Actinoallomurus bryophytorum: one gene and its partner. The protein of the gene in region 2 binds, or shares a complex with, the protein of the main gene of each other region. Links are inferred from orthologs where the notes say so. Each region holds a gene or a part of one and is shown on either strand. Other genes may lie near its edges.

Region 1 (6,962 bases), 2.9 Mb from region 2 along the record:
CTCCTCCGGTACGGCCTGCCGGGCATGGGGACCTGGTCGCAGTGGTGGCGGCTCGTCCTCGTGCGGCGGCAGTGGCTGCCCGGCGGCCTCCTCGCCCCGCCCACCGCCCTGTTCTGGCTGTGGGTCGCGGTCGGGCTCATCGGCACCGCCGTCATCGTCACCGGTTCCGGACCCGCGCCCCGTGGCTCGGGGGCCGTCGCCACCATCGCCGTCATCGCCGCCATCGGGGTCCTGGCCGTGCCGTTCGTCCGCGCGGTATGGGACAACGACAAGGACGGGGGCCGGTACTACAACCGCGCCACGACCTGGCACATCACCGACGGCGCGAGCCCTCCCGCCTCGCTCGCGTACCTCATGCGCGGGGCGCGGAAGAACGACCGCGGGTGCGCCTACCGCAGCGCCGCCGACGTGCCGGCCTGCGTTCAGGTCGGCAAGCTGCCCGGCATCGCCTCCTGGGAGGGCCGCACGTCCTCCTACGCCTCGGCACAGCAGATGATGGCGCACGCCGGTTCGCCCGCCCCGAAGGTCGACTTCTGGGAGGACACCCTCACCTATCTGTACGGTGCGCCCCCGCAGCCCGGCCGCAAGGGCGGGCCGGGCCTTTGGACCGCGGTCCTGGACGGGTCAGGAAAGGCCACCCCGACCTACGGCATCGCCTCCTGGGACGGCGCGTCCAACACCGTCAAGGTCGCGTGCCGCTTCGCCCCGGGCTCCTTCGACCGGGCCTTCCACGGCGCGCGCGGCAACAGCCTGGGGAACTGGCTCGGCGAGAAGTATCCCGACCTGCTGTGGGACGAGGACGACGTCTGGGGCTACTGCCAGGGCGCGAACCCGGTCATCGTCGTCCCGGTCACCCGGCAGGTCGCCTACAAGAACCGCACCGCGATGACCGCCGCCGGCGTGCTGGTGCTGACCGGCGACCACGGTGTTCACGTCGCCTACCGGCCCGCGGTCCGGGCGGGCGAGCTGCCCGGACCCGCCTACCCCGACAGCCTGGCCGAGAAGCAGCGCGAGGCCACCGAGTGGGCGGCCGGCCGCAAGTGGCGATCCCGCGCGTCGTTCGGGTTCAAGCCCACCGTGGACGACGTGCAGGGCGCCAACACCACCGAGTACCTGCTGCGCGCCCCCGACCACCACCTGTACTACGTCACCCCGCTGACGCCGAGGGCGTCCAAGTCGCAGGCGTTCATCGCCTACGCCGTGTCCCCGGCCGACACCGCCGCCAATGGCCGCCTCAACGGCATGGACCTGTACGTCCTGCCCGACGGCGACCCGAACGTGGCCAACCTCAACGCGCTGACGAACAAGGCGACCGACGCCGTACGCGGCGTCGACCCGACGTTCCTCAACACCGGCGGGCGGCTGGAGGAGTTCACTCCGCTCGGCGGCGACATGTGGCGCGTGTACGGCGTGCGCCGTGGGCTGACGGAGTTCTACGTCGACCTGTCCATCACCGGGCGCATCAGCCCGCGCACGGTGAACGTGTCCGGCACGCCGCCCGCGCGGGACAGGACCGTGACCGGCTGCGGCAGGTCGCCGGGGGAGCTGAGCGACCGCGAGCTGGCGAACTGCCTCGGCGCGTTCGCCGACGAGCTACGCCGCCGGAACGGGTCCGCGCCGTGACCGCGGCGCGGCCAGGGCCGCGAGTCTCCCCGCCGGCGGGCGGGTGTCAGCGCTCGACCTTGTCCACGCGCCGGCCGTCCTCGCCGAACAGCAGCATGCGCTCGGCGTCGATGGACAGGCGTATGGTCTCGCCGACCGAGATCCCGGACCGCGACTCCAGCCGGAAGACGAGGTCGGACCGGCGGTGGACGCCGCCGTGCGGGACGGGTGCGGCCGGAGCCTCCTCGGCGACGATCCCGGTCGTGCGCAGGAACCGGCGCAGCAGCCCCGGCTCGCCCTCCTGCCCGGTCTGCTGCGGCTCGTCGTCGCGGAACGCCTCGGTGTCGACCAGCGCCACGCCCGCCTCGACGTGCGCCAGCCATTCGTGCCCGTGGAACTCCAGGGCGCGCACCCGCCCCGAGATCTGCCCGTCGGGGTCGGGGCGCAGGGCGTCCGCGCGGATGCCGAGCGTGACGGACGAGCCGTGCCGGGAGACCAGCGCCGTCGCCCGCGGGTCCGACCACGGCATGTGGAGTTCCTGGCCGCCGATGCCGAGCCGGACCCCGTCGTTCTGGTCGGCGCGGACCGAGGCGCGTACGAGGTTGATCGGCGGGGCGCTCAGGAACGCCGCGGTGAACGTCGTGGCCGGGTCGTCGTAGACCTGCTGCGGTGTGCCGACGTCCTGCAGGATGCCGCGCCGCAGGATGGCGACGCGGTCGGCGAGGGTCAGCGCCTCGGTCTGGTCGTGCGTGACATAGAGAGTGGTCACGCCGACGGAGCGGACGAGCGCGCCGATCTCCATTCGCAGCTCGGTACGCAGGCCGGCGTCGAGGTTGGACAGCGGCTCGTCCATGAGGAAGATCCCGGGCTGCCTGATCAGCGCCCGCCCCATCGCGACCCGCTGGCGCTGGCCACCGGACAGCGTCGAGGGCAGCCGGTTGAGCGTCTCCTCGATGCCGAGCGCACGTGACAGCTCGATGATGCGCTCGTGGGAGTCGGCGGCGTTCTCGCCCGCGACCTCCAGCGGGAAGGAGATGTTGCCGCGTACGTTGCGGTGCGGGTACAGCGCCCCGTTCTGAAAGACCATGGCGAGGTCGCGGTCGCGCGGCGGCAGGTGGTTGGCGAGCCGGCCGCTGAGCCACAGGCTGCCCGAGGTGATCTCCTCCAGCCCGGCGACCATGCGCAGGACCGTCGACTTTCCGCATCCGGACGGGCCGAGCAGGACGAACAGCTCCCCGTCGGGCACGCGCAAGGTCAGATCACGGACCGCGTGAAAGCCATCCGGATATACCTTGTTCACCGCGTCTAGGACGACTTCGGTCATCGCTGACACCTCGTGCTACTGCGGAGGTCAGCGCAGACGACCGCCGCGTGCGGGATTGCTGCTCGTCTGGGTCCCCCCGAGACACCCGATGACAAGGCATCGACGGGATCTGCGATAGCCCGCCGAAGTTGAGCCAGTACACCGTGTATGTCCATGATTTGTCCAGTGAACGCCAATGGTCACAGTCGGCCTCGGCCGTGGTGGGACGCGACTAGACTGCCGACGTGGCAGGCCGGATCCGCGATGAAGACATCGCCCTCGTACGCGAACGGTCGCCGATCGACTCGGTCGTGGGGGAATACGTCCAGCTTCGCAACGCCGGAGGCGGTGCGCTGAAGGGCCTTTGCCCGTTCCACGACGAAAAGTCGCCCTCCTTCAATGTCTCGAACGGCCTCTGGCACTGCTTCGGCTGCGGCGAGGGCGGCGACGCGATCGCTTTCATCCAGAAGATCGACCACCTGTCCTTCGCCGAGGCGATCGAGCACCTCGCGAGCAAGGCCGGCATCCAGCTCCGCTACACCGAGGGCGGCTACGTCCCCGGACGGCAGAAGGGCGAGCGCACCCGGCTCGTCGAGGCGCACCGGGCGGCCGCGGAATACTACGCCGAGCAGCTCATGACCCCCGCCGCGGAGATCGGCCGCAGGTTCCTGTCCGAGCGCGGGTTCGGCCGCGAGGAGGCGGCGCGGTTCGGCGTCGGCTACGCGCCGAACGAATGGGAGGCGCTGGTCGGCCATCTGCGCGGTCGTGGCTTCAGCGACAAGGAGCTGATCACCGGCGGGCTGGCGAGCCAGGGACGGCGCGGGCCGATCGACCGGTTCCGCGGGCGGCTGATCTGGCCGATCCGCGACCTCACCGGCGACGTGGTCGGGTTCGGCGCCCGCCGGCTCGAGGAGCGCGACGACGGCCCGAAGTACCTCAACACCCCCGAGACCCCGCTGTTCAAGAAGGGGTCGGTGCTGTACGGCGCCGACCTGGCCAAAAAGGAGATCGCCCGACGGCGGCAGGCCGTCATCGTCGAGGGCTACACCGACGTCATGGCCTGCCATCTGGCCGGTGTCGGCACGGCCATCGCCACGTCCGGCACGTCGTTCGGCGAGGAGCACATCAAGATCCTTCGCCGGCTCCTGATGGACCAGGACGAGGCGAGCGGCGAGGTCATCTTCACCTTCGACGGTGACGCGGCGGGCCAGAAGGCGGCGCTGCGGGCGTTCGAGTCCGAGCACAAGTTCGCCGCACAGACGTTCGTGGCCGTGCAGCCGGACGGGCTCGACCCGTGCGACCTGCGGATGAAGCACGGCGACGCCGCGGTGCGCGACCTGGTCGCCTCCCGGGTGCCGCTGTTCAGGTTCGCGATCCGCGCGACCATCGAAAAGTACGACCTCGACACGACCGAGGGCCGCCTCGCCGCCATCGACGCCGCCTCGCCGATCATCGCGGGGATCCGCGACCGCGGCATGCGCGACCGGTACGCCATCGACCTGGACAAGTGGACCGGCTTCCTGGACGAGCAGTTCGTGCTCCAACGGGTACGCGACCACGCCACCCGCCGGCGCGGCGACACCCGTGGCCGCCGGTCCGACGCCCCGGAGGCGCCGCGTACGCCGCCGGTGGCACCCACCCATGACCCGAACGACCCGATCGTGCGGGTCGAGCGCGAGACGCTCAAGCTCGCGGTGCAGCGGCCGGCACTCCTCGGGCCGGGCTTCGACGCCATTCCCGCCGAGGCTCTGACCGTCCCCGGCCACGCCGCCGTACGCCAGCTGATCGCCGAGCTCGGCGGCACGGCCGCCGCGACCGGACCGGAATGGGCCGGCCGGCTGCGCGAGGCCGCGCCGAACGACGAGGTCAAGGACCTGATCACCGGTCTCGCGGTGGAGCCGTTGCGTTACAACGGACTTCCGGATGACCGTTATGCGCTATCTCAGTTGTCCAGATTGCTGGAAGTGCAGGTCACTCGGGAGATCGCGAAGCTGCAGTCCAAACTAGGACGGCTGAATCCGGTCGAGAACCAAGAGCAGTACAACCGCATGTTCGGGGACCTCATGGCTCTTGAACAGCAGAGACACGCGTTGCGGGAGCGAGGGATCGGGACCTTGTGACGGGCGGGGCCGAAAAATAGGTCCCCCGTTACGCGGGCACCTTGACGCACACTGTCATCGTGGGCCCTTCGGTGCTGCCAAGCGAGACGCCATCGGTTGAGCAGGTGGCGGATCTTGTCGCACGTGGCAGAGAGCGCGGCGTCGGAATAACCGTCGACGACGTGGCTGCCGCGATCGACCGCTCTGACCTGCCGGCCGACTCGATGGATCGAGTCGTCCGGATACTGGGAGAGCAAGGTGTCGAAGTCCTCGAGTCGCACAGCGGACACGAGGACTCGGCGCGCGTCGACGGAGATGACCTCTCCAGGCGTGCGCCGACTAGCGATCTGGTCCGTATCTATCTGCGAGAAATCGGCCGCGTGCCGCTACTCACGGCAGAAGAGGAAGTCGAACTCGCGAAATCGATCGAGGCGGGACTGTTCGCCGAGGAGAAGGTGGCCAGAGCGGTCATCATCACCCCCGGTGAAAGAACCGATCTCGAACTGCTCGCCCGCGACGGAGTGCGGGCGAAGCAACGACTGATCGAGGCCAACCTGCGCCTGGTGGTATCCATCGCCAAGCGTTATGTCGGTCGCGGAATGCTGTTCCTCGATCTCATCCAGGAGGGGAATCTCGGGCTGATACGTGCCGTCGAGAAATTCGACTACACCAAGGGCTACAAGTTCTCTACCTATGCGACCTGGTGGATCCGCCAGGCGATCACGCGAGCGATCGCCGACCAGGCCCGGACCATCCGGATTCCGGTCCACATGGTGGAGACCATCAACAAGCTGGTGCGCGTGCAGCGCCAGCTCCACCAGGACCTCGGCAGGGAACCCTCGCCCGACGAGATCGGCCTGGAGATGGGCCTTTCCCCCGAGCGCGTGGTCGAGATCCAGCGCGTCGCCCAAGAACCCGTCTCCCTGCAGTCCCCGATCGGAGAGGAGGACTCCGATCTCGGGGATTTCATCGAGGACGCCGATGCGGTCGTCCCCATCGAGGCGGCGGCGTTCATCCTGCTCCAGGACCAGCTCGACGGCATCCTGGGGTCGCTGTCGGACCGGGAGCAGCGGATCATCCAGCTGCGCTTCGGCCTGACGGACGGACATCCGCGCACCCTCGAAGAGGTCGGCCGGGAGTTCGGGGTGACGCGCGAGCGCATCCGCCAGATCGAGTCCAAGACGCTGGCCAAGCTGCGCCACCCGACGCGGGCCCAGATGTTGCGGGAGTATCTCGAGTAGAGCGACCGTGGGCCGGCGCTCGCCAGAGTGCCGGGCCCGCCGATACACCCGCGTGCCGGTCGGGGTGCGCGGGTGTTCGCTTGCCCGGACCGTGAAGTCCGAGGTCAGAGTGCCCGCGCGGGGGGCAGGTGGTGGGAAGGGTCACAAAGTCGCACGCGTGGGTGGCTTGACGGGATGAGGTTAGGTAAGGCTAAGTTAGGCACGCCTAGGCTAACTAAGGACCCCCTAACCCGATTCACGTCGTCTGCTGGAGATCTCATGCGTCCTGTCCATTTGCTCGCCACCGCGAGCGCCGTCTTCGTCTCACTTTCGGTGCTGTCGGCGTGTGGGAAGGACGACGCCGCGTCCGGTAAGGACGCCGCCATCAAGGTCACCGCGACCGACTCGTCGTGTGAGGTCGGTGCCAAGACCGGTGCGGCCGGTGCGACGACGTTCAAGATGACGAACAATGGTTCGCAGGTCAACGAGCTGGAGATCCTCGCTCCGGACGGCAAGATCGTCTCGGAGCGCGAGAACATCGGCCCCGGTACCGGCGCGGAGGTCACCGTCTCTCTCGAGGCGGGCACGTACAAGGTCCTCTGCAGCGCCGGGATGACCGGCAAGGGCCCCTCGCAGGCGTTCACGGTCACCGGTAAGGGCAAGGCGACCGACCCGCGCCTTGACGCCGCGGTCGCGGCCTACCGGATCTACATCGGCGCGCAGGTGGACGACACCCTC
Region 2 (7,002 bases):
GTGTTGTGCAGCACGCGCTCCGCGACCGGATGGCGCTCGGTCGAGTAGGTGTCCAGGAGACCCTCGGGCGCCCAGCCGTGTACGGACGCGGCGAGCTTCCAGCCCAGGTTGACCGCGTCGCTCAGTCCGAGGTTGAGGCCCTGGCCGCCGAACGGGGGGTGGACGTGCGCCGCGTCGCCGGCCAGCAGCACCCGGCCGAGCCGGTACGTCGACGCCTGCCGGGTGTTGTCGGTGAAGCGGGTCACCGAGTGCATGCCGGTGATGGTGACGGAGGTGCCGGTCACGCGCCGTACCGACTCCTGGATCTCTTCGCGGGTGATGGGCGCGTCACGGTCGGCCGGTGGTCCGTCGAACTCCACCGTGAAGACGCGCTTCGGCATCGGGCCACGGGCGATCAGGCCGTGTTCGGTCCGGTGCCAGCCCATCGGGAAGAAGTCCGGGTCATCGAAGTCGGCGAGAGCCTGGCGCCCGGTGATCACTCCGTCCAGGCCCGGGAAGGCGAAGCCCGCCATCTTGCGCACGGCGCTGCGCCCTCCATCGCAGCCGACCAGCCATTCCGTATGCAGGTCGTACGGCCCTCGCGGTCCCTCGACCGCGACCGTGACGCCGGAGTCGTCCTGGTCCAGCCCGACGACGGTGTGACCGCGGCGTACGTCGACGCCGAGCTCGACCGCGCGCTTCTCCAGGACCTCCTCGACCCGCTGCTGCTGAGCGAAGATCAGCGCGGTGGACGAGGACGATCCGCCGCGCAGGATCCAGAGCCCCGCGAAGTGCCCCGTGGGCAGAGAGCCCCGTGCGGCGCCTGCTCGCGGACCTTCGCCACCGGGCTTTCGGTCGCCCATGAGGTCGGCGATCGTCGGCAGCGGGCCGAGGAGATCGACGATGCCCCTCCGAGTGAGGATGTCCGCGCCCCGGCCGCTCACCCCGCCGGCCTTGAGCGTCGGGTCGATCCCGGACCGGCGCTCCAGCACGACCGTACTGACCCCGTGCGCCCGCAGCTCGCAGGCGAGGAACAGCCCGATCGGGCCCCCTCCCGAGATGACCACGTCGTACTTCATGATGCCCCCTTAACGGTGTTAAGTCCTTAACGTCGTTAAGGTTGATTGAACGGTGTTAAATTGTCAAGCGGAGAAGGGAGGCGAGGATGGCCCTCGATCGCGAGACCGTGCTGGACACCGCCCTGCGCCTCATCGACGAGGTCGGGCTCGACGGCCTGTCGCTACGACGGCTGGCCAAGGAGCTCGGCGTCCAGGCGCCGGCCCTGTACTGGCACTTCGCCAGCAAACAGGACCTTCTCGACCACCTCGCCGCCGCCGCCGTCGAACGCGCCGACCGCGGCTCCAGCGGGCGTCCCGAGCCCGGCCAGTCCTGGGACGAGTGGCTCGCCGAGGGGATGCGGATACGCCGCCGCACGATGCTGGCCCACCGCGACGGCGCGCGGCTCGCCGCCGGCAACCGGCCCACCGCCGACAGCCTGCCGCGCATCGAGCGCACCCTGAGCGTGCTGGTCGAGGCGGGGTTCGACCCCCAGGACGCGGTACGCGCCATCATCGTCCTCGGGCACTACGTGAGCGGCTTCGCCCTGGACGAGCAGGCCGACCCCGAACGCGAGGACGACGCGCCACCCGCCCTTGATCCCGGCGAGCTCCCCCTTCTCGCCGCCGGCGGAGCGGTCGCACTCGACCGCGACACCCTGTTCGAGTACGGCCTGCAGAGGATGCTCGACGGTATGCGCGCCCAGCTCAGCGCCGTACGGCCCCGGTAACCAGCCACGCGTCGTTGCGCGCGCGCAGGCCGAGCGTGATCAGGCGGGCGGCCATCCACACCCCGATCGCGAGCCAGAGGGCGACCAGCCCGCCGCCGTAGACGTGCACGAGCCAGGCGACGGGCAGGAACGCCGCCGTCTGGATGACACCCGCCACCGCGAGGTACGCCTGGTCACCGGCGCCGATCAGAACGCCGTCCAGCACGAACACCACACCCGCGATGGGTTCGAGCAGCGCCACCACGATGAGGGCGGCCAGCAGCTGCGAACGTACCGCCGGGTCGGAGGTGAACACCGCCGGCAGCCACGGCCGGCCGGCCAGGACGAGCAGGGCGAACACCACGCCGGACGCGATCCCCCACTCGATCATCCGCCGGGTGGCCGCCCGGGCGCCCGCCACGTCCTCGGCGCCGAGGTAGCGGCCGGTGATGGCCTGCCCGGCGATCGCGATGGCATCCAGCGCGAAGGCCAGCAGCGACCAGACGTTCGAGGCGATCTGGTGGGCGGCGATCTGGACGTCGCCCATGCGCGCCGCCACGGCCGTGCCGATGACCAGGACGACCCGCAGGCTCAGCGTGCGGATCATCAGGTTGAAGCCGGCGCTCGTCGATGCCCGCAGCCCCTTGGCGTCCGGCCGCAGCGGCGCGCCGTGACGCCGGGCGCCGCGCGCGACCGCGGCGGCGTACAGGACCGCTCCGCCCGTCTGCGCGAGCACGGTCCCCCAGGCGGAACCGGCGATGCCCCAGCCGAGGCCGAGCACGAACAGCGCGCCCAGGGCGCCGTTGAGCGCGAACATGCCGACAGAGACGTACAGCGGCGTACGGGTGTCCTGCATGCCGCGCAGCACGCCGGTGCCGGCCAGCACGATGAGCATGCCCGGTACGCCGAAGAGGCTGATGTGAAGGTAGGTCTCCGCCTGCGGCGCCACCGAAGCCGACGCGCCGAAGGCGTCGACGAGGGCCGGCGTGAGCGGCCAGCCCACCGCGATGATCAGCACTCCGATGACCGCGGCGAGCCAGATGCCGTCGACACCCTGCCGGACGGCCTCCCGTACGTTCCCGGCGCCGATCTGCCGCGCGACGGACGCCGTGGTGGTGTACGCGAGGAAGATGCACAGGCTCACGAACGTCGACAGGATCTGACCGGCGACGCCGAGCGCGCCGAGGGGGACCGTGCCCAGATGACCGATGATCGCCGAATCCGTCAGCAGGAACAGCGGCTCGGCCACGAGCGCCCCGAACGCCGGGAGTGCGAGGCGCAGGATCTCCGGGTCGTGCGGGTGCCGAAGTGCCATGACTCGAAACCGTAGGGCACCGGCGACAGCGGTCGCTTACCGGGCACTGTGGGCGACCTGTGGATGACGGGCGTCTGTGGTTTCTTCAACTCACAGGTGGTGGACGGCGTTTCCGCAGCTCAAGCAGGTAATTCGGCGAGGTGACAGAGAAATCCACAGGCTGTCCACAGGCGCTGTGCACAGCCGTGTCGGCGTGTTGCACAGGCCGTCCACAGCGGGCTCCACAGCCGCCTTTGCGTACGGGCCGCACAGCACCCAAACTGTCGTAGCGGTGAGATAGACGTGGAGGATGTGAGCGGTTGGGGCGACGGGGGGTGCGGATGTGAGTGTCACCGAGATGTCATCCCACGAGCGCGAGTTCGAGCGCACGCCGCCCCACGACCTGGCGGCCGAGCAGTGCGTGCTCGGCAGCATGCTGATCTCCCAAAACTCCGTCGCCGAGGTCATCGAGCTGCTCCAGAGCCGCGACTTCTACCGGCCGGCACACCAGACCGTCTACGACCGCATCCTCGACCTGTACGGCCGGGGCGACCCGGTCGACGCCATCACCATCAAGGACGAGCTGCTCAAGCGCGGCGAGCTCAGCCGCATCGGCGACGCGCCCTACCTCCACACCCTGGTCGCCTCGGTTCCCACGGCGGCCAACGCCGGTTACTACGCGAAGATCGTCGAGGAGAAGGCCATCCTCCGGCGGCTGGTCGAGGTGGGCACCCGCATCGCCCAGCTCGGCTACAGCACCGACGGCGCCGACGCGGACGACCTGCTCGACCGCGCCCAGGCCGAGGTGTACGCGATCGCCGACAAGCGCACCGGCGAGGACTACGCCCCGCTGAGCGACATCATGCCGGGCGCCCTGGACGAGATCGAGGCCATCGGCAGCCGCGGCGGCCAGATGGTCGGCGTCCCCACCGGCTTCACCGACCTGGACGCCCTGACCAACGGCCTGCACCCCGGCCAGATGGTCATCATCGCGGCCAGGCCCGCCATCGGTAAGTCAACACTTGCACTGGACCTGGCACGGGCGGCGGCGATCAAGCATCAGCTCGCCACGGTGGTCTTCAGCCTCGAAATGGGGCGCAACGAGATCACCATGCGCCTGCTGTCGGCGGAGGCGCGGGTCGCGCTGCACGCGATGCGCTCGGGCTCGATGAACGACGAGGACTGGACCCGCCTGGCCCGCCGGATGAGCGAGGTCGCCGAGGCGCCGCTGTTCATCGACGACTCACCCAACATGTCGATGATGGAGATCAGGGCCAAGTGCCGCCGCCTCAAGCAGCAGCACGACCTGCGCATGGTCATCATCGACTATCTGCAGCTGATGCAGTCCGGTAAGCGCGTCGAAAGCCGCCAGGTCGAGGTCTCGGAGTTCTCCCGGTCGTTGAAGCTCCTCGCCAAGGAGCTGGAGGTCCCGGTCATCGCCCTCTCCCAGCTCAACCGAGGTCCCGAGCAACGCACGGACAAGAAACCGATGGTGTCCGACTTGCGTGAGTCTGGGTCAATTGAGCAAGATGCCGACGTTGTGATCCTGTTGCACCGTGAGGACGCGTACGAGAAGGAGTCCCCGCGCGCGGGTGAGGCGGACCTGATCGTGGCCAAGCACCGTAACGGCCCCACCGCGACGGTCACGGTCGCCTTCCAGGGCCACTACAGCCGCTTCGTCGACATGGCCCACTGACGAGGACGCACGGCCTGCGGCCCGGTCCGATACCGCGCCGGTGGTCCACGCGATGCGGAGTCAGCGCACCTGCCGGCGCCAGGCCGAGGGGGTGACGCCGCGGGCGCGTTTGAACGCCACGCTGAAGGCGAAGGCGTCCTCGTAGCCGACCTTGCGGGCCACGGTGGCGATGGTCGCCTCGGTGTCGCGGAGCAGGTCCGCCGCCAAGGTCATCCGCCAGCCGGTGAGGTAGGTGAGCGGAGGCTCGCCGACCAGCCCGGTGAAGCGTGCGGCGAAGGCGGCGCGGGACATGCCGACCTCGGCGGCCAGTGCGGCGACCGTCCACCGGTGGGCGGGATCGGCATGCAGGAAGCGCAGCGCGTCGCCGATGGCGGGATCGGCCAGCGCCCGATACCAGGCGGGCGCCGACTCCGGCCTGGCGCACCATGCTCGCAATGCCAGCACGAGCACGAAGTCCAGTAGCCGGTCGAGGATGGCGTCCTGACCGGGTTCGTCACAGGCGACCTCGGTGGCGAGCAGATCCAGCGCCGCACGGGTCCGCGGCCCGGCGGGCACGATTGCCAGCGGCGGGAGCATGTCCAGCAGGCGGTCGCCCACGTCGCCGCGGAGTTCGTAAGCGCCCCGGAGCATGATCGTGGCCCCCGGCAGACCGTCGCCGTACGTGCGGGGGGCCAGACTTCGCTCCGTCGCCACCTCATCGTCTCCGCCGACGACGTATTTCCTCTGTCCCCGGATGACGACCTGGGGTGGGGTGGATGGGTCGTCGGCGATCGTGTACCGGCCGACGGTGCTGATGAGGGCGATGTCACCGGCGGCGAGACGCACGGCCGCGGCGTCGTCGAGCCGGATCGAGGCGTGGCCGCCGAGCGTGGCCATGACCGTCAGCGGAGGAGCGTCGGCGAAGGTGAGCGACCACGGCGGTCGCTGGATCAGCTGCCTGACCGGTGCGTTTCGGGCGCGGGCCCGGTGCAGCAGGTCGCTCAGAACGTCCACGCCACCCACCGGTAGACGATCACAAATGTATTGACGACATTCTCCCATGGATCGTCTTTGAGTCCGAGAGTTCTCTGGGAGATGTGAAGAACACTCTCATCCTCGGCGGCACCGGCACGACCGGCCGCCGCATCGCCCGGCGTCTTCAGGCCGGCGGCCGGCCTGTACGGACGGCGTCCCGCACCGGCGCCGACATCCCCCTCGACCTGGACGACCCGGCGACCTGGGCGCCCGCGCTCGACGGAGTCACCGCCGCCTATGTCCTGGAACCCCGCCTGCGGACGGACACCGACGGCCGGTCGCGCGTTCCCAGATTCGTGGCCGCGGCGGTCGCAGCGGGAGTACGGCGGCTGGTCCTGCTGTCGGCCCACGGCGTCGGTGCGGCCGACGACAGTCATCCCCTCAAGGCCGCCGAACAGGCCGTACGCGGCTCCGGTGTCGAATGGACCATCCTGCGACCGGACTGGTTCTCGCAGAACTTCGGTGAGACCTTCTGGCTGCCACAGGTCCTCGCCGGGACCCTGTCCCTGCCCACCGGTGACGGGTGCACGCCGTTCGTCGACGCCGAGGACATCGCCGAGGTCGCCGCGTCGGCGCTGACCGAGGACCGCCATGGCGGCCAGACCTACCAGCTGACCGGCCCGCGGGCGATCGGCTTCGGCGAGGCGGCCGACCTCATCGGCAAGGCCACCGGGCGCGCGATCCGTCACGTCGACGTCGACCCCGAGGTCTTCACCGAGCGCCAGGTCGCCCACGGCGTCCCCGTCGACGTCGCCCGGCTGCTCACCGGCCTCCACGTGGCCATCCGCGACGGCCGGGGCGCCCCGGTCTCTGACGGCGTGGAACGGGCCCTCGGCCGGCCACCCAGGCCATTCGAGGACTACGTCGCCGAGACCGCCGCCGCGGGCCACTGGAACCGGCCGGCGACCGGGGCCTCCCGGTAGGCCCACAGCGGACCGGCCGCGGCAGGGGCCCCCATGCGCCCTGCCGCGGCCGGCCCCCCACATGAGCCGCGATCAGTCCGCGACGAGGCGCGCCCGCTGTCCTTCCCGCTCGCGCTGGCGGCGGACGACATACGTGCCCGGCGCGCAGCCGGTGGCACCGTGTTCCGGGTGGAGCAGGTAGACGACGGCCGAGGCATCGAAGGCGCCGATCGCGAGGCCGTCGGCGTCCGTCATCGTGGTCGTCCACCGGCACGTGCCCGGCTCGGCGACCAGCGTGTGCGGGTTGCCCCCGGCCGCGCCGCGGAGCAGCTCGACTCCTTCGGAGGGGACG

What was found. The genes of interacting proteins can lie anywhere in the genome.
Region 1: the proteins of dnaB (region 2) and dnaG are in contact, whole or in part, in a crystal structure (PDB 2R6A), measured with the Geobacillus stearothermophilus proteins. The link is inferred for Actinoallomurus bryophytorum from one-to-one orthologs. Residues at the interface, in WP_033016901.1 of Geobacillus stearothermophilus: Ser13, Glu15, Ala16, Gln18, Glu91, Leu92, Asp94, Ala95, Val96, Pro97, Thr98, Ala99, Ala100, Asn101, Tyr104, Tyr105, Ile108; in WP_049624496.1 of Geobacillus stearothermophilus: Lys456, Leu457, Leu458, Pro459, Ala460, Asn463, Ala464, Leu467, Leu535, Leu536, Ile537, Ala538, Gln544, Glu545, Asp548, Tyr549, His552.

The regions. Positions count from the first base shown.
Region 1 is NZ_VFOZ01000001.1:364,790-371,751, reverse strand. Bases 2,639-5,587 are described here. They hold dnaG (DNA primase), read left to right. Parts: upstream 2,639-3,150; coding sequence 3,151-5,025; downstream 5,026-5,587. Other genes in these bases: rpoD (RNA polymerase sigma factor RpoD), read left to right, coding at 5,097-5,587; FB559_RS01775 (ABC transporter ATP-binding protein), read right to left, coding at 2,639-2,926. Also shown: FB559_RS01780 (hypothetical protein), read left to right, coding at 1-1,623; more of FB559_RS01775, read right to left, coding at 1,670-2,638; more of rpoD, read left to right, coding at 5,588-6,245; iron uptake system protein EfeO, read left to right, coding at 6,504-6,962. UniProt on the Escherichia coli protein: RNA polymerase that catalyzes the synthesis of short RNA molecules used as primers for DNA polymerase during DNA replication.
Region 2 is NZ_VFOZ01000001.1:3,253,292-3,260,293, reverse strand. The notes cover bases 2,577-5,565. They hold dnaB (replicative DNA helicase), read left to right. Parts: upstream 2,577-3,396; coding sequence 3,397-4,734; downstream 4,735-5,565. Other genes in these bases: FB559_RS15135 (AraC family transcriptional regulator), read right to left, coding at 4,795-5,565; FB559_RS15145 (MATE family efflux transporter), read right to left, coding at 2,577-3,059. Also shown: FB559_RS15155 (FAD-dependent monooxygenase), read right to left, coding at 1-1,058; FB559_RS15150 (TetR/AcrR family transcriptional regulator C-terminal domain-containing protein), read left to right, coding at 1,145-1,765; more of FB559_RS15145, read right to left, coding at 1,743-2,576; more of FB559_RS15135, read right to left, coding at 5,566-5,727; FB559_RS15130 (NAD(P)H-binding protein), read left to right, coding at 5,811-6,671; FB559_RS15125 (hypothetical protein), read right to left, coding at 6,744-7,002. UniProt on the Escherichia coli protein: The main replicative DNA helicase, it participates in initiation and elongation during chromosome replication. Travels ahead of the DNA replisome, separating dsDNA into templates for DNA synthesis.